DNA from 3 places in the Hymenobacter cellulosivorans genome. Region 3 is predicted to be linked to each of the others. Evidence: riboswitches for the same ligand, from Rfam matches in the RefSeq annotation. Region 3 holds a riboswitch; each other region holds the start of a gene.
What was found. A riboswitch is a leader RNA that binds a small molecule or an ion and turns the genes downstream of it on or off. The one in region 3 is predicted to bind S-adenosylmethionine.

Region 1 (5,992 bases), 2.9 Mb from region 3:
TAGCGGGGCCGACGATGAACGAGCTGTCAGCATAACCGGTTCGTAGCCGATGCTGCTGACCTGTACGGTTTCGCCTTGGCGGCTCGGCAACCGGAAGCGGCCCTGCGCGTCGGAAATGGTCCCGGTGCTCCGACTGGGCACAGCTACAGTTGCAAACGGAACGGGGCCCCCCGTTTTATGGTCGAGCACGGTGCCGGTAAGCAGAATGGCCGGTCCGGTCTTACCGGCAGGCCGGGTGGCTGGGTTGAGCCCGCGCCGGGCCGGGCTCGGTGCTGAGCCGGATAGGTCGGGCGTAGCCGCCGCAGTGGCCGCAGACACAGTTGCCGCGTGCGGTGGATTCACTGATTTAAGGAACAGAAACCCGTCGACGACCTCGCTCCAGCGCCCCGTCATTGGCTTGTACTCAAACGCGTACGTAGTGAGCATCTGCCCCGGGGCATCGTGCTTCAGACTCACAAAGCTGTACTCTTCACTTTTGGCCAATAGCTGCGCTTCCAGCGTACCAGCAGCGGGGGTGGGCACGGCCACAGGTTTGCCCCAGGAGCCAAAACCGTGGCTGCCGCCGCCCGCTAGGGTACCCAGCACATACACGGCATCCGGGCCCAGCTTGGCTTTCACGGCCTGCCCCATAGAGCGAAATTCTTTTACATCATCACCACTCAGGACGTGCACCTTGTTGGCCAAGTGCCCCAGCGCTCCCCAGCAAATTACCTTTTCCCGGGGGTGCTGGCGCACGTACCACAGTAGGTTGTCGGCCATCTGGGCATCGCGCGGGTTGCTGGTAGTAGCCGTCCACTCCGAGGAGTCCCGTGCGGCTGGGTCGTTGGTAGCATAGTCGTGAGCTAGGGCCTGCAGGCTGCGCAGGTTTTGCAGCCAGAAAACGGCCCGCTCCCGGCGTTGTGCATCCGTTCCGGCCGCTACTTTCTCCAGCAGCTTGCGGGCCTTGCCGATCTGCAAATCGAAGATGAGAATCTGGTGGGTGGGCGGAAAAAGAAAGTTCTCGCCCATCGTGCTCAGGCACTCTTCCAGGTAATCATAGGCCAGCTCGTTGCCTCCTTTCTCCGGTTTGAGCAGTGCTTCCAACTCCTCTAGCTGGCTTTCCTGGTAAGCTCCGCTAAGCTGACTATCGAAGCCCGCTACGCGCAGCCGGCCTTTGCCCAGCAGCGGCAGCAGGGCCTGAAACTCCTGGGTGCCGGTCCACACGTTGAACACGCTGGCTTCTATGGCTTCCCGCACGGGCACGCCGGTCGAAATCTCACGTTGGGCCTTATCCAGCTCATAGAAGCCGCTTTCAAAAGCCACGGTGGTAAAGCCCAGGCGCTGCTGCAAAAAGCGTATCAGCCGGATTTTGGCTTCGGTAACGTTGCCTTCGCCATGAGTGGGCTCACCCAGCATCACGACCTGCGCCCGGCCTATTTCCTGAACCAGAAACTCCAGGTCGGCAAAGCTCGTGTCGGCGGGGCTTATACTCCGCACAGGGCGGGCCGGCAAAGTAGGCTGGGCCTGTACTGCGAGGGCTAATACCAACCACAACAGGCAGATGCCCAGCAAACGACGGATAGAAAACATGACAATAGATTAGCAACGCAGAATATAGAGCGCTAATCTAGTCGATTTTAGGGTGCGGCTTTCAGCTGGTAGGAGTGAATACGTCTACTCTGAGGCATAAACAGATAGCAGGCTTACAAAAAAAAGGCCGCTTCCTGTACTAGGAAGCGGCCTTTCCAAAAACGGCTACAAGGAAAATTACTCCTTTTCGAGGCGCAGCTCGGCGCCTTCGGGGCTTTTCAGCGTGAGTTTGTCGTCGGTCAGCGTTACCACATCAAAGCTGTTGCTGGTAGCAGCGCCATCGGGGGTCAGCATAATTTTCTTACCGGGCTGGTCGAAGGTGTACTTACCATTGACGGCCCCGGCGGGTGAAGTCATGTTGTACTGACCGTTGGCGAAGAACGTAAGCCGCTCGTCTTCCTGGGCGTCGGTCTGTTTCACTTTCTCGCCGCCGGCGCTGAGCTCTTTGTCAGTTTTCCAGACCTTGCTCTCCGTACCGTAGAGCATATTTACGCCTTCAACTTTACCTTCCTTGCTACCGCAGGCAGACAGGAACAGAACGGCCAGCGTCAGCAGGCTGGCGAGTAAGCGAAAGGAAGTGGGGAGAGTTTTCATGAGGAAAGAAAGGGTTTTGGGGAAGGACAAAAACAACCCGCCGCCGCCCAAATAGCGGCTAGCGTTGCGGTTCTTACGGGGCAGAAGCTAAAGAGTTAAGCCTAGCACGGCTGGGCTTAGGCGGCCACAACCAATTTCAACCCCGGGGCGTAATAGCCCCTGATACCGTGGCCGTCAGGCACATGCGGTACTGCCACTCTCCCCTCACCTTAACCGACACATACTCATGGGACTGTTCGATTTCCTCAGCAATAAAGGCGAAGAAAAACCGGTTCAACCCGCCGCCAAGCCCGCCGCCGGTGGCACCGATTTTTTCGGAAATAATAATGCCGCTGCCAACCCCACGGCGCAACCCGCCGCCGCAAAAGGCGACTCTTACACTGTGGTAAGTGGAGATTCACTCTCCAAGATTGCCAAAAACCACTACGGTGACGCCTCGAAGTGGCACCAGATTTACGAAGCAAACAAAGCTATTATTGGCGCTAACCCCGACCATATCGAAGTGGGTCAGCAGCTTACGTTACCTACCCTTTAGGTCCTTTTTTGCAGAAAAAGGTTGGAAACGCCGCCCGAGCTTCGGGCGGCGTTTTTTTCTGCCTGCTTTTTTGGAAAAGCAAAAAAACTTTTCGCAGAATTTGGTCTTCTCAATTCCATCTGTACATTTGCAGTCACCAACCCGGTACTCTCCCAGAACGATGGGACAGTTTGAAAGAATTTATACAGAAGCGGCGAGAGAACAGGCTCCCTGACCCGCTGGCAACCTTCATCTGATGAAAGGTGCCAATTCCTGCCCGCCCGGCGTAAGGCCCGCGGGAGCTATAAGTCGAGTACCATGGAAAACAACCCCGCTTCCGCTTTCATCTCCCCATCCGCTGCAGCCGCCTCTGTGCCCGCTGCCTCGCCGATGGGTTTGCGCGTTTTCGCCGCTGGGTTTTCGCCCCGGCTGGCCGCACGAATGCGAATGTGCAGTTGGTCCACGTGTTGTTGCTGTTGCTAGCCCACTGAGCGCCTAGCTTCTCCCCTTTCTCCTTTTTTCTGGCTTTCCCACCGTGTGCGGCCACTTGCTGGTGCACTTCGGCGCAGGGTCTGGCCGGGCTCCGCTGCAGCCTTTTGGGGCTCCGGATGCCTTCCTGGTTGCCGTCGCCATGACTCCAACCAGCTGACAATCTGAAACTTCATTTCAAAGACTTCTTAACTCAGCCGTATCATGTCCACGCAAGCCCTGCAATTCGAGACCCTGCAACTTCACGCCGGCCAGCAGCCCGACCCCGTAACCGGAGCCCGCGCCGTACCGCTTTACCAAACGACTTCCTATGTTTTCAAGAACGCCGAGCACGGGGCCAACCTGTTTGCGCTGAAGGAGTTTGGCAACATCTACACCCGGCTGATGAACCCCACCACCGACGTGTTTGAGCAGCGCGTAGCGGCGTTGGAAGGCGGAGTAGCGGCCCTAGCCACGGGCTCGGGGCAGGCGGCACAGTTTATTGCCCTGAACAACATCCTGCAGGCCGGCGACAATTTTGTAAGCAGCTCCCACCTCTATGGCGGCACGTACAACCAGTTTAAAGTGGCTTTCAAGCGCCTGGGCATCGAAGTGCGCTTTGCCGACGGCGACAACCCGGCTTCGTTTGAGCAGCTGATTGACGAGAGCACCAAGGCTATTTACCTCGAAACCATCGGCAACCCGAGCTTCAGCATTCCGGACTTTGAGCGGATTGCGGCCATTGCCGAAAAGCACGACCTGCCGCTGGTTGTCGACAATACCTTCGGGGCGGGCGGCTACCTGTTCCGGCCCCTGGAGCACGGCGCCCACATTGTGGTAGAATCGGCCACGAAGTGGATTGGCGGGCACGGCACCAGCATCGGCGGCGTGATTGTGGACGGCGGCAAGTACGACTTCGGCAACGGCAAGTTTCCGCAGTTCACCGAGCCCTCGGAAGGCTACCACGGCTTGGTATTCAACGACGTGTTCGGCAAGAATGGGCCGTTTGGCAACATTGCCTTCATCATCCGGGCCCGTGTGGAAGGCCTGCGCGACTTCGGTCCGGCCATCAGCCCCTTCAACTCCTGGCAGCTGCTCATCGGCCTCGAAACCCTGAGTTTGCGCGTCGACCGCACCGTGGAAAACGCCCTGCGCATTGCCACCTGGCTGGAGCAGCACCCGCAGGTGGAGAGTGTGAATTATCCGGGCCTAAAGAGCAGCCCCTACCACGCCTTGGCCCAGAAATACCTGAAGCGCGGCTACGGCGGCGTACTGACTTTCAGCATCAAAGGCAGCAAGGAAACGGCCACCCAGTTTATCGACAACCTAAAGCTAGTGAGCCACCTGGCCAACGTGGGCGACGCCAAGACGCTGATTATTCAACCCTCGGCTACCACCCACCAGCAGCTTTCGGAGGAAGAGCAGCGCGCTGCCGGCGTGACGCCCACTTCGCTGCGCCTGTCGGTAGGTATTGAACATTTCGAAGACATCCGCGCAGACTTGGCCCAGGCCTTCGACGCCGTGCGCAACGCTGCCCCCACGACTTCCGACGACGAGGAAGACGCCGTGGTGCAGCCCGAAGTAGAACACGCTGCCCCGCTGGAGGTCTAAAGTAGAGAGGAGACTTGGCGGGCAATGAGAGTGGCCCGTCTGCTCCGGCTACGGCAGCGCCGTGAATGGCAGGATGAGGAGTTGTGAGAGAGGAATCATCCTGACCATTCCGCAATAGCCCGGGTTGAGCCGGCAGAGGTCCACCAAAACCTTCATTGGGTGGGACTGATGCAAGACGGACCAGCCGGCTCAGCCCGCGCGCTATTGCATTGATATTAAAGCCCGCCGCTTACCAGCGGGCTGCCCAACCCGACCTATTGCCTCATGAATCAGCCTCGGCTTTTGAACCTTCCGGCGGGACTCGTGCTCGAAAGTGGCGCGACGCTGGCTCCGGTGCAGATAGCCTACCACACCTTCGGCACGCTCAACGAAGCCCGAGACAATGTGGTATGGGTGTGCCATGCCCTGACGGCCAATGCCGACGTGCTCAGCTGGTGGACCGGCCTGTTTGGCTCCGGCCATTACTTCGACCCAGCCGACTGGTTTATCGTGTGCGCCAATATTTTGGGCTCGTGCTACGGCAGCACCGGCCCGCTGACGCCCGTTGGGGAAGCCGCCGAGCCCCTGTACCAGCAGTTTCCGCTGGTCACGATTCGGGACCTGGCGGCGGCGCACGAGGCTCTGCGGCTGGAGTTGGGCCTAGCGAAAATCCATACTCTGATTGGGGGCTCGTTGGGCGGACAGCAGGCTTTGGAATGGGCTATTCAGCGGCCCGAGGTATTTGCCAATCTGGTGGTGCTGGCTACCAATGCTCAACACTCGCCCTGGGGCATTGCCTTCAATGAGGCCCAGCGGCTGGCCATTTTCGCCGACGTTACTTACCACGAAGGCACGCCCAGCGGTGGGCAGCGGGGCATGAAAGCCGCCCGGGCTACAGCCCTGCTTAGCTACCGCAGCTACGACGCCTACGGCCGCACCCAGGCCGAAACCGACCCCGACCGGCTCGACGACTTTCGGGCCAGTTCCTACCAGCAGCACCAGGGCGACAAACTCGTGGCCCGCTTCAATGCCTACAGCTACGTGGCGTTGTCGCGCACGATGGATACGCACCACGTGGGCCGGGGCCGCGGCAGCCTGGCCGCCGCGCTAAGCCAGATTCGGGCCCGGACGCTGGTGCTGGGCATCAGCTCCGACGTGCTGTTTCCGCCCGCTGAGCAGCAGCTGTTAGCCCGCCACATTCCGGGCGCCACTTATGCCGAAATGGATTCCCAGTTCGGCCACGACGGTTTTTTAATC
Region 2 (5,992 bases), 2.7 Mb from region 3:
CAGCAACCTAACTTTTCCATCGACAAAGTGCCCGGCCAGCCCGCCGACGTGCGCCGCCTCGACTCGCTGCTGCGTACTGCCGGGGCGGGGCAACCGGTGCTGTTTGGGCGCAACTACTACAACAAGCGCGTAGAAATAGCGGCCCGACTGGCCGGCCACCTCATCCTCGACGCCGACTCGCTGTTTGCTCACCAGCCTTTGCGCACCAGCCGGCCCGTGCTGATGTTGTTCGATTTGAACCCGAACGCCCCGGCTAGTCCGGCCGTGGTGGAGTTTCTGCGCCAGCACCGGGCCCAGCCCCAGCTCGGACTGCCAACCCTGGGTGCCCAGATTTTGCGCCTGGAAATCCGGCCGAAAAGCCCGTAGCGGCTCAGGGTATAGCCATACAAAAAGCCCGGCTGCATCACGCAGCCGGGCTTTTTGCAAAACGCGGATTAGTCCTGAGAACTACTGGCCTACACCGGTTGGGGCCTCGGCCATCGTGGGGTAGTCGATGTAGCCGTCGTCGTCGCCGGCGTAGAATTTGGCCGGCTCGGGCGTGTTCAGGGCCGCGCCCTGCTCGAAGCGCTCTACCAAGTCGGGGTTGGCAATGAAGGGCACACCGAAGGCAATCAGGTCGGCCTCGTTGTTGGCCAGCGCCTTCTCGGCCGTTTCGTGGGTATAGCCGCCGTTCAGGATAAAGGGACCGGTGAAGATCTTGCGCAGGTGAGCCGCTACCAGCTCCTGGCCGGGCTGCGGGGCCATGGGGTGGCCGGGCAGGGCCTCAATCACGTGCAGGTAAGCAAGGCCCAGCTTATTGAGCTGCTCGGCTACGTAGCTGAACGTTTTTACGCGGTCCGAGTCGTTGATGCCGCCCATGGTGCCCGTGGGCGAAAGGCGAATACCGACCCGGTCGGCGCCGAAGACCTCGGCGGCGGCCTGCACTACTTCCAGGGCAAATCGGGCGCGGTTTTCCACGCTGCCGCCGTACTCGTCGGTGCGCTGGTTGGAGCCATCCTGAATGAACTGGTCGACCAGATAGCCGTTGGCGCCGTGAATTTCCACGCCGTCGAAGCCGGCTTCCTTGGCGTTGGCAGCGGCTTTGCGGAAGTCTTCTACCACGGCTTTCACCTCGGCCGTTTCCAGGGCCCGGGGCGTCGGAATTTCCTGCATCCCATTGATGGTGTAAGCCTGCACGCCGGTGGGCTGCACGGCCGACGGAGCTACGGGCAGCTCACCGTTGTGGAAATCGGGGTGGGAAATGCGGCCCACGTGCCAGAGCTGAATGAAAATCCGGCCCCCGGCGGCGTGCACGGCGTCGGTTACCTTGCGCCAGCCCGCTACTTGGGCTTCGGAATAGATACCGGGCGTGAAGATATAGCCCACGCCCTGGGGCGAAACCTGGGAGCCTTCACTGATGATAAGGCCGGCCGAGGCACGCTGCTCATAGTAGGTCACCGTCGAGTCGGTGGGCACGTTGCCTTCATTTTTGGCCCGGCTGCGGGTCATAGGCGCCATTACCAGGCGGTTGGGCAGCGTGAGGGCACCCATCTGGAAGGGCGAGAAGAGGTTGGAATCTTGGCTCATGGTTGAGAATCGTAACGTCGGAATACAGGAACCGGCGCTTAGGGCCGGCTGGTTGACGCTTCCAAACCAATGTAGCTACATAAATGTTTTCAGCCCTCCCTTTTATTGCTGCTTACTGCACTACAATTTCCACCCGCCGGTTGCGGGGCCGTTGCTGCGGGTCGCGGTTATCGGCCACGGGTCGGGTGCCGCCATAGCCCCGGGCCGTGAGCCGCACCGAGTCGATGCCCTGCTGCACTAAATAGCGACGCACCACCTGGGCCCGCTGCTCGGAGAGAAGCAGGTTTTTAGCTGGTTCGCCCACGTTGTCGGTGTGGCCCGCTATTTCCAGGCGCAGCGCAGGCTCGGCTTGTAGCTTTTTTGCCAACGCATTCAGCGCTGGGCGGGAAGTGGGCAGCAGGGTGGCCGTGCTCTGGGTGAAATACAGGTTGGATAGCGTGACGGCCGCGCCTTTGCTCAACGCACTCAGGTCGGGCAGCTCAGTTACCGGCGCGGCTACCCGAACGGCCAACGGCTTGGGCGCAGCTACCACCGGCCGAACTGGCCGGACCGCGGCCACCGTGGGCTTCGGCCCAGCCACCGGAACCTTCGCCGGCTTGACGGCCACGACAACGGGTTCGGGTAGCGGCCGGGGCAGCTCGGGATACAAATACTGCTTGGGAATCACTGTCAACTTGGCCCGGTCCTTCGCCGCAAAGGCTGCTTCCAGCGTGGCAGGGTTGCCCAAGGCCGTCGGCCGCGCCCACGACAGCACCGCCCCCGACACGCCCTGCACATTCTTGTAAGCCAGATCAATCTGGTAAAAATAGCCCGCTTCCAGCTGGTAGACCATGTCTACCGGAATAGGAGGCTTGCGGGAGCCAAAATACGCCGGCTCGTACTTTTCCATACTCAGCACGTCGTCGCCGGCAAAGCGTACGTCGGTGGCATCGTCCCACTCGGTATGCAGCACGTAGATTCCCGATTCGGGGCGTAGACGTAGCCCGTCCAGCGCACCGAAAAGCCCTGCCCGGGTGCGCCCGGCGCGGGCGGAGCTCCTTTCCAGGTCACGTTTACCACCGGCTCTACCCGACTGTGCACTGCCGCTCCGCGCACTGAACCCGCGTAATACGTAGCCTGCAGCCCGATGCCGCCCGGCAGCTTGCCGGCCACCGTCACGCCCCGGCTCGGCTTCACGGCCGTAGCGGTGGCAGGGACTGTTTTGCCTGGTGGAGCCGATATAATACGAATGGTGCCTTCCGTCGAAGCTGCTTTCGACGGGGCCACAAAGGGCTCGGCCGTGACGGGCAGATTTACATATAGGCTTTGGGTTGGTACCGGCACCGGTTCGGCCGTAGAGCCCGGCAGTTGCCAGGCCAGCAAGGCCTTGGTATCCCGCTCCACCTGATAATATTCCACCCGCACCGAGTAGTAGCGGCCAGCCGTGAGCTTCATTTGGGCAGTAAACCGGGTAATGGGCTGGTCGACCCAGGAATCCAGGATCTGGCGGCCCCCGACCCACACCCGCATGCCGTCATCAGTGGCCATGGTGAAGGTATAAACCCCGGTTTTAGGAGCCAGAATGTAGCCCGTCCAGCGCGCCGAAAACCAGGTACTGGGTACGCCCGGCCCCGGCGACACAAAGAACTTAATAGGCTGGCCGGGGCCGTTTTGCCGTCGGCTCCAGTCGAAGTTGACGGCAGGGTCCTTGCGGGTCAAAACCAGCTTTTCGAAGTTTTTACCCTCGTAATATTGCCCACGCAGCCCGTGTTCGGCGGGCGTGGCGGCGGTTTGGGCCCATAGCCCCCAGCCGGGCAGCAGCAGTAAGGTTATAAGAATCGCGAGGCGTAAGCGTGGCAGCATAGAGTAAGGAAGTGTTGGGACGATAAGGTAATAACCAGCCGGATGAGGGCGCAGAGCTAACGAAGCTGCACCGCACAAAATTGGATTCCGGAATTTCCCGCTGTATCTTCGCTTTGTTACTTATCCAGAAAGACCGAGGGATTGGGCCCGACGACGTCTTAGCAACCTGAAATAAAACAAGGTGCTAACTCCCATTCTAGAGCCTCGGCTGTGGAAGAAGATAAGAACAGGACGCGCCCCTGCGCGGCTCTTTCTGGATAGGCACTTTTTCGCCGCTAGTTTCCTTAACTGAGCCGATATGCAACCAGCCACGCTCCGCCGCCCCGACTCCCCGCTTTACGATATTCTCCAGCAGCGCATCCTTGTGCTCGATGGCGCCATGGGCACCATGATTCAGCGCCACACGCTGGACGAGGCTGACTTCCGTGGCACCCGTTTCGTGGACCACCCCAAGCCCCTGCGCGGCAACAACGACCTGCTCAGCCTGACCCGCCCCGACATCATCCGGGGTATTCACGCCGACTACTTCGCGGCCGGGGCCGACATGGTGGAAACCAACACCTTCAGTGGCACCACCATTGCCCAGGCCGACTACGGGCTGGAGCATATCGTGTATGAGCTCAACTATGAGTCGGCGCGCATTGCCAAGGAAGTAGCCGACGAGTTTACGGCCCAGAATCCCGCCAAGCCCCGCTTCGTGGCCGGTGCTATCGGACCCACGAACCGTACGGCCTCCTTGTCGCCCGACGTGAACCGGCCCGGCTTCCGCGCCGTGACCTTCGACGAGCTAGCCACGGCCTACCTGGAGCAGGTGCGCGGCTTGGTAGAAGGGGGCTCCGATACGCTGCTCATCGAAACCATCTTCGACACGCTCAACGCCAAGGCCGCTTTGTTTGCGGTGCAGAAGTTCTTCGACGAGGGCGGCAAAGTCGTGCCGGTCATGATTTCGGGTACCATCACCGATGCCTCGGGCCGCACGCTGAGCGGGCAGACGGTGGAGGCGTTCTGGAACTCTATCAGCCACCTGCCGCTGCTGAGCGTAGGTTTGAACTGCGCTTTGGGCGCCGACCAGCTCCAGGTGTACGTGAAAGAGCTGAGCCGTATTGCCGACGTGCACATTTCGGCCTACCCCAACGCCGGCCTGCCCAACGCCTTCGGCGGCTACGACGAGTCGGCCCAGGAATTCGCGGCCGTGGTGGAAAACTACCTCAAGGACGGCATCGTGACGGTGGCCGGCGGTTGTTGCGGCACCACCCCCCAGCACATTGCCGAGCTGGCTAAGCTGGCCGAGAAGTATCCGCCCCGCCAGCTCCACCCCGTCCCCCAGGCTACCCGCCTGGCTGGCCTGGAGCCCTTCGGCATTTATCCTGATTCGCTGTTTGTCAACGTGGGGGAGCGGTGCAACGTGACCGGCTCCCGGGCCTTTGCCCGCCTCATCCGCACCGGCGCCTACGAGCAGGCCCTGCAGGTAGCCCGCGACCAGGTGGAGGGCGGCGCCCAGGTCCTCGACGTGAACATGGACGAAGGCATGCTCGACTCGGAGCAGGCCATGACGACGTTTCTGAACCTGATTGCCTCCGAGCCCGACATTTCCCGGGTGCCGGTCATGATTGACTCCTCGAAGTGGAGCGTGCTCGAAGCCGGCCTCAAGTGCGTGCAGGGCAAGAGCATCGTCAACTCGATTTCCTTGAAGGAAGGCGAGGAAGTATTCAGGGAGCGGGCCCGCACCGTGCGCGCCTACGGGGCCGCCATGGTGGTCATGGCCTTCGACGAAAACGGCCAGGCCGACTCCTTCGAGAAGCGCATCGAAATCTGTAAGCGCAGCTACGACATTCTGGTCAATGAAGTCGGCTTCCCGGCCCAGGACATCATTTTCGACCCCAACATCCTGACTGTGGGCACCGGCATGGAAGAACACCGCAACTACGCGCTGGACTTCATCGAGGCCATTCGCTGGATCAAGCAGAACCTGCCCGGCGCTCTGACTTCCGGGGGCGTGTCGAACATCAGCTTCAGCTTCCGCGGCAACGACGTGGTGCGCGAGGCCATGCACTCGGCCTTCCTCTACCACGCCATCCGAGCTGGCCTCGACATGGGCATCGTCAACCCCAGCCAATTGGCCGTGTACGACGAAGTACCCAAGGACCTGCTCGAGCTGGTGGAAGACGTGCTGCTCAACCGCCGCCCTGATGCCACCGAGCGCCTCGTCGAGTTTGCTGACACCGTCAAGCAGAAAGACAAAACCGAAGTGGTAGCCGACGCCTGGCGCAGTCTGCCAGTAGCCGAGCGGCTGCAACACGCTTTGGTTAAAGGCATTACCGAATTTATCGACCAGGACACCGAGGAGGTACGCCAGCAGGTTAGCCGCCCCCTGGAAGTCATCGAAGGCCCGCTGATGGCCGGTATGAACGTGGTAGGTGACCTGTTTGGGGCTGGCAAAATGTTCCTGCCCCAGGTGGTAAAATCGGCCCGGGTGATGAAAAAGGCCGTGGCCTACCTGGAACCTTACCTATTGGCCGACAAGCAAGGCTCGGAACGGCAGACGGCGGGTAAAATCCTGCTGGCTACGGTAAAAGGCGACGTG
Region 3 (5,992 bases):
TACACCCGCGTCGGGGCCAGTGTGTTCCGGCCCCTGGCCAAGGGCGTGGGCGTGGTGCTGGGCGCCAGCCAGTACGTGGCGGGCCGCAACCTGGGCCGGTCGACGGGCCTGTCGGTGGGCATTTCCTACAACTACTAGGCTCCGTACCTGCTCGAATTGCTTCCCTAGGCGGCGCCCGGTTGCGCCGGCTTTGTATCTTGGGCCATGAGCACCTACGAACAGCAGGCCCTACAGGAACTACAACAGTGGCAGCAGCAGATGCAGCGGGCCCCGTCGTACCTGAACCGCTTTGCCCGCCAAGTCCAGATCCGGCTCAACAACCTGCTGCCCGAGAAGGTCCACAAGGCCATTACGGCCGCCATTAAGCAGATGGTGAGCGGCGTGCTGCTGGGCTCGCGCTACACCAGCCGCCGGCCGGTAACCGAAGGCAGTCTGGAGGAGCGGGAACAGACCGTGCGCCAGCATCTGAAGTACTACCGCACTACGGCCGCCGCCGAAGGTGCCGTGACCGGAGCCGGGGGCATCCTGCTGGGTCTGGCCGATTTTCCCTTGCTGCTCGGTATCAAGCTGAAGTTCCTGTTTGAGGTGGCCGCCCTCTACGGCTTCGATGCCCACGACTACACCGAGCGGCTGTATTTGTTGCACGTGTTTCAGCTGGCCTTTTCCTCCCAGCATAGCCGCAACGAGGTGTACCATCGGGTAGCCGACTGGGACGCCTACCGCCAAACCCTGCCCACTGACCCGCAGGCTTTCGACTGGCGCACGTTTCAGCAGGAATACCGCGACTATATCGACCTGGCTAAGCTGGCCCAGCTCGTGCCGGTGATTGGGGCGGCGGTGGGGGCCGTGGCCAATTATAAACTGATAGAACAGCTTAGCACCACGGCCATGAACTGCTACCGGCTGCGCTTGGGCCTGGCCGCCGCGTAGCCCTGCCGCACCACTGATTTGGCCGCGTTGCGCACCACGTTGGGACCTTTACGGCGGTATTGGTAGAAGATTCCCGAATCGAAGGCCGTCCAGAAGCAGGCCTTCTGGCCGCTGGCCTTCAGACCGTTGTTAGCCCAGGTGTTGCAGGTGTACAGAAAGCTGTAGGTGCGCTGAGCCTCGTAAAAGGAGTCGTGCTGACCGTAGCTGTGGCCCTGAATGTAGAAGGGGCGGCCCTGGGCGTCGTAGTCGAAGCTGGCCTTGATGTAGGCAATCAGCCGCTGGTACTCTTCCTGGCTGATGCGGATCCGGACGCAGCTCTCCGACTCCCGCATGGTCTGGTGAAAGGTGACGTGCATGGCCGAGGAACTCAAGTGGAACATGGCCTTGAAGGCGGTGCTGGCCTTGAGCTCGGCCCAGGTGGGCGTGTCGAGGTAAAAGCCCTTGTCGCCCCAGCCGAAGCCCACGTACTGGGCCGACGCGTCGCGGGCGGGCGTGTTGTCGAAGGGCACCAGCGTGGTCCAGTCGATGTAGCGGGTGCGCACCGGCGTCACAATGTCGGTGTGCACGCCGTTGGAGAGGATGTAGATGTCCACGTCTTCGGCCGGGTCCTGGTCCTGGGCGTTGACCGGAATGCGGGACAAGGCAAACGAGGAGGCGACGTAGAGGCCGGCCACGGCCACGAGGGAGCCAAGGGTGTAGCCGGTTATTTTCAGGGCGGTTTTTACTCCGGGGTGCATAGGGTGCAGAAGGGCCGGGGCGGTAGCTGTAAGCAGCTGGCAGTGTAAAAAGCCGCCGCCCGGCCGGTGAGGATGAACGAGGAAGACAAGCAAAACGGCTAACCAGCGCCCAGGCGCCGAAACCGTACCGACACCTACTGCTTTTGCCCGCATTAGGTTAAGCTGCGGCAGGAGCGGGCCGGCTAGGGCAGGTAACGCAGCGGGGGCTTGGTTGAAACAAGGGAACGTCCTTCCGAGTGCAGGGAGGAACCGCGCGTGCTGCCGTTGCAATAGTAATACAATTGCCTTTGCACGTGAGATGTCTCGCTTCGCTCGACATGACGTTTTTATTGCTCCCGGCCCACTCCCAATGGGTTCCCGGCCGCGGTGGCTGCCCAGGCGGACTGCCTGGCACGCCTTCCGGTGGTGAATTTAGCGGCCCGGTTGCAAATCCGGCCCGGGCCGCGCTACCTTTGCGCCATCAATTCTTTCTGCCCAAAGGATTGTTTTTATACAGAGGCGCTGAGAGACAGGCTCCGCGAAGCGCCGGCAACCCCCCGCCCCCTGGCGGAACGGTGCCAATTCCTGCCCATATAAAAACAAGTTGCCGTGGATTGCTTCCCCCGCCTGCCCGTTGCTGTTTGTGTTGCCGCCGTATCTGCTGCGTCCCTGGTGACTGTAGCCGGCAAGCACGGGTGTTGTTGCTGTTGCTGAAGCGCCGGGCACTAGCCCCTGCGGCCCCCGTGCCGCCCGGCTCCCGCGTCTGCGGAGCCATTGCCTCGTAATCTTTTCTATCTCCGGTTGTGGCCGGGCTCTGCGCCGTTGCGCGGGCCGGCCGTTGTTGCAGCAGCGGCTGGGCCGCAGCCGGAACCTTCTTCACCTCTGAGCGGGCTGCGGCGCGTTCCTACCTCTTTTTATGCTTAAAAAATCACTGGAGCTGCTTCGCATCGAGGCGGCCGAAACGGGAGCCGGTACCCTCAAGCGCAGCCTGGGCGGCTTTAGCCTGGTGGCCATCGGCATCGGAGTTATTATCGGGGCGGGCTTGTTCTCGCTCACCGGCATTGCCGCCGCCAACAACGCCGGCCCGGCCGTCACCTTGTCTTTTCTGGTAGCCGCCGTGGGCTGCGCCTTTTCGGCCTTGTGCTACGCCGAGTTTGCCTCCATGGTGCCCGTTGCCGGCTCGGCCTACACCTATTCCTACGCTACGATGGGCGAGCTGTTTGCCTGGATTATCGGCTGGGATTTGATTCTGGAGTACTCGGTGGGAGCCGCCACGGTGGCCATCAGCTGGTCGCAGTACCTGGTCAAGGTGCTCGACAAGTTCAACCTGCACATTCCGCCCCAACTGGTGATGTCGCCCTTCGAAACGGCCAAGCTGGCCGATGGCGGCACCGTCACGGGCCTGGTCAACATCCCGGCCATGCTCATCGTGCTGGCTATTACGGCCATCATCATCCGGGGTACCTCGGGCTCGGCCTGGTTCAATGCCCTGGTCGTGACTTTGAAGGTGGCCGTCGTGCTGGTGTTCATTGCCTTGGGCTGGCAATACATTGACCCCGCCAACTACCAACCCTACATCCCCCAGAACACGGGCACGTTCGGCGAGTTTGGCTGGAGCGGCATCCTGCGCGGGGCCGGGGTCGTGTTCTTCGTCTTTATCGGCTTCGATATCGTGGCCACGATGGCCCAGGAAACCAAGAACCCGCAGCGCAACATGCCCATCGGCATTATCGGGTCCTTGCTGGTATGCACCGTGCTCTTCATTCTCTTCGGGCACGTGCTGACGGGCGTGGCCAACTATACCGAATTTAAAAACAGCGCCGCCCCAGTGGCTATTGCCATCGAAAAGACGCCCTACGGCTGGTTGTCCTCGGCCATTATCATCGCCATTCTCATCGGCTATACCTCTGTTATCCTGGTCGATTTGATGGGGCAGAGCCGGGTGTTCTTCTCCATGTCCAAGGACGGGCTCCTACCCAAAGTCTTTGCCGAGGTACACCCCACATTCAGCACCCCGCACAAGTCCAACCTGCTGCTGGGGGCCTTTATCAGCCTGTTTGCCGGCTTCGTGCCCATCTCCGTGGTGGGCGAAATGACCAGTATCGGGACCCTACTGGCTTTCGTGATGGTGTGCCTGGGCGTGCTGATTATGCGCAAAAAAGAACCCAACGCTCCGCGCGGCTTCCGCACGCCCTGGGTGCCGGTGGTGCCTATCCTGGGCATTCTGACCTGCGTGCTGATGATGATTTCGCTGCCCCTCGACACCTGGTTGCGGCTCTTCGTGTGGCTGGCCATCGGCCTGGCCATCTACTACGGCTACGGTAAGAAGCACAGCAAGCTGGGCCAGGAGCAGGGCCAAGGGTAGGCGTATCCTAGCGGCTTGGTGGGCACCTCGCACGCGTGCGGAGCGCTGGTCAAGGGCTCGGCAGGCATTCCGCACGCGTGCAAAACTGTTTTTAAGGCCTTGGGAGGCATTCTGCACGCGTGCGGAACGCCTCCCAAGGCCTTTTTAGTGGCTCTTCACCGGTGCAGGCTGTCTGCCACGGCCTTGGGAAGCCTTCTTCACTGGTGAAGGGTGCCTCCCAGGGTCGTGGTGGGGCCTCTTCATCGGTGAAGAAGGTTTGGATGTACCGCGAAGTTTTACTTCGCGAGACGTTGAACGACCGTCGTGCTGACGGCGCCTACGCCTCGCGAAGTGGAACTTCGCGGTACAGCTTATTTGCGCAGCAGCTTTCGGAGCAACGGCTGGGCTTCGGGCACCAAGCCCAGCCCGAGCAAGGCCCCGCCGTAGAGCCCCGTCAGGACCGAGCCCCGCAGCAGCATGGTGAGCAGCTTGGAGGGCAAGGTGGGCAGCAGCCACACCAGCAGGCCGCTGCCGGCCGCCACGGCCAGCACCACCGGAATGCGCCAGGTAAAGGGTTGGAGCCGGTAGCTGTACCACACAAACCAGGTGCGGACCGTGTTGATGCTCACAATGGCAAAGAGTGTGGCCAGGGCCGAGCCCGTAATGCCCAGGCGCGGAATCAGCAGGCGGTTGAGCAGGATGGTGATGCCGGCCAACGACAGGTTGAAGATCAAATCGAAGCGGTAGCGCGGGGAGGTGACGACGATGAGGCCATTGACGCCCGTAATGCCGTCGTAGAGGCGGCCGGCCAGCAGCAGCAGCACGGCGGTGGTGCCGGTGGCGTACACCGGGTTCTTGATAAGCGAGTAAATGAAGTCCAGATTGAGCCCGATGCCCAGGGCCAGGTAGCAGCCCAGGATGGTGTTGAGCCTAGTGGTGTCGCGGTAGAAGTCGGCCATACGGGGCAGGTCCTGGTCTTTCCAGTACTGGGCCAGCAGGGGGAAGGCAATCTTGTTGAGTGAGCGGGCCGGGATGGTCAGGGCCGTACTGATGTTGTAGGCAATGCCGTAGATGCCCGCCGCCGCCAGGCTGATCTGCGCCCCCACCATCCAGGAGTCGATAAAGCCCAGAATACTGCCTGAGAGGCTGGAAAGCAGGGCAAAGGCCCCGAAGCGCACGATTTCGCCCACCGGCCGCACGCCCAGCGCCGCCTTGGTCGGCCGCAGGTGCAGCTCCCCGATGTAGGCCAAATAGCCGGTCAGCAGCAGGGCAATAGTGCCGTAGAGCCCGATGTAGCAGAGCACGAACTCCGGAAACGCCAGCAGGCCTTGGCCATACAAAAGGGCCAGCCCGGCAATGAGCACGCGCAGGACAATGTCCTGCAAAAACGACGAAAACGCGGTGTGGTAGAGCCCCTTGAGGTAGGCGTCCTGCAAGGAGTAGAGCAGGGTAAACAAAGCCAGCAAGGCGGCCCAGGCGTAAAAAGGCTGAAGCCGCGCCATGTCCTCGGGCTCGTACTGGGCCAGAATCAGGGGCTTGCCGAGCAGATACACGGCCGTAATCACCACGAACCCCAGCAGCGGAATGCCCAGCAGAAAGGGCAAAAAGCCGTGGTGCCCCGCCTCGCGGTTGCGGAAGTAGGGAAAGAACCGAATCCCGACGCTGGCAAAGCCAAAGGCGGCAAACTGCGCGTACACCGTGGCAATGGACACGAGCAGGTTGGTCAGGCCCAGCTGCGCGGGCGCCAGCAGGCGGGGCAGCACAAAGGCCGTATTTACAAAGCCCAGGGCCAGCCCCAAATACGATATAACCGTGTTGCGCAGCCCTTGCCGCTGAACGATACCCAAGCTGTGAAGGAGTGAGTTAGTGAATAAGTGAGTTGATTCTTTGGTCCTGGCTGAATTACCGGGAGGTATTTCTTTCCTGTCATTGCGAGGCGTAAGCCGAAGCAACCCGTCCTCTGAAATGTGCCGAGTGTTTTAATGGGAAAAGCCCTTAATCG

Region 1: linked by a shared signal. The riboswitch ahead of MUN80_RS01590 (O-acetylhomoserine aminocarboxypropyltransferase/cysteine synthase family protein) and the one ahead of MUN80_RS15005 (amino acid permease) in region 3 are both predicted to bind S-adenosylmethionine.
Region 2: linked by a shared signal. The riboswitch ahead of metH (methionine synthase) and the one ahead of MUN80_RS15005 (amino acid permease) in region 3 are both predicted to bind S-adenosylmethionine.

The regions. Positions count from the first base shown of each region.
Region 1 covers NZ_CP095049.1:345,531-351,522, forward strand. The annotation lists gene MUN80_RS01575 (erythromycin esterase family protein) at 1-1,569, opposite strand, end outside; gene MUN80_RS01580 (hypothetical protein) at 1,747-2,163, opposite strand; gene MUN80_RS01585 (LysM peptidoglycan-binding domain-containing protein) at 2,390-2,698, shown strand; SAM riboswitch class I at 2,876-2,988, shown strand; gene MUN80_RS01590 (O-acetylhomoserine aminocarboxypropyltransferase/cysteine synthase family protein) at 3,371-4,756, shown strand; gene MUN80_RS01595 (homoserine O-acetyltransferase family protein) at 5,021-5,992, shown strand, end outside.
Region 2 covers NZ_CP095049.1:866,189-872,180, forward strand. The annotation lists gene MUN80_RS03795 (hypothetical protein) at 1-366, shown strand, start outside; gene MUN80_RS03800 (alkene reductase) at 448-1,566, opposite strand; gene MUN80_RS03805 (OmpA family protein) at 1,679-2,518, opposite strand; gene MUN80_RS03810 (PA14 domain-containing protein) at 2,458-3,408, opposite strand; SAM riboswitch class I at 3,526-3,635, shown strand; gene metH (methionine synthase) at 3,707-5,992, shown strand, end outside.
Region 3 covers NZ_CP095049.1:3,531,475-3,537,466, forward strand. The annotation lists gene MUN80_RS14990 (hypothetical protein) at 1-138, shown strand, start outside; gene MUN80_RS14995 (EcsC family protein) at 205-930, shown strand; gene MUN80_RS15000 (TIGR02117 family protein) at 897-1,667, opposite strand; SAM riboswitch class I at 2,153-2,246, shown strand; gene MUN80_RS15005 (amino acid permease) at 2,563-4,011, shown strand; gene MUN80_RS15010 (lipopolysaccharide biosynthesis protein) at 4,362-5,837, opposite strand.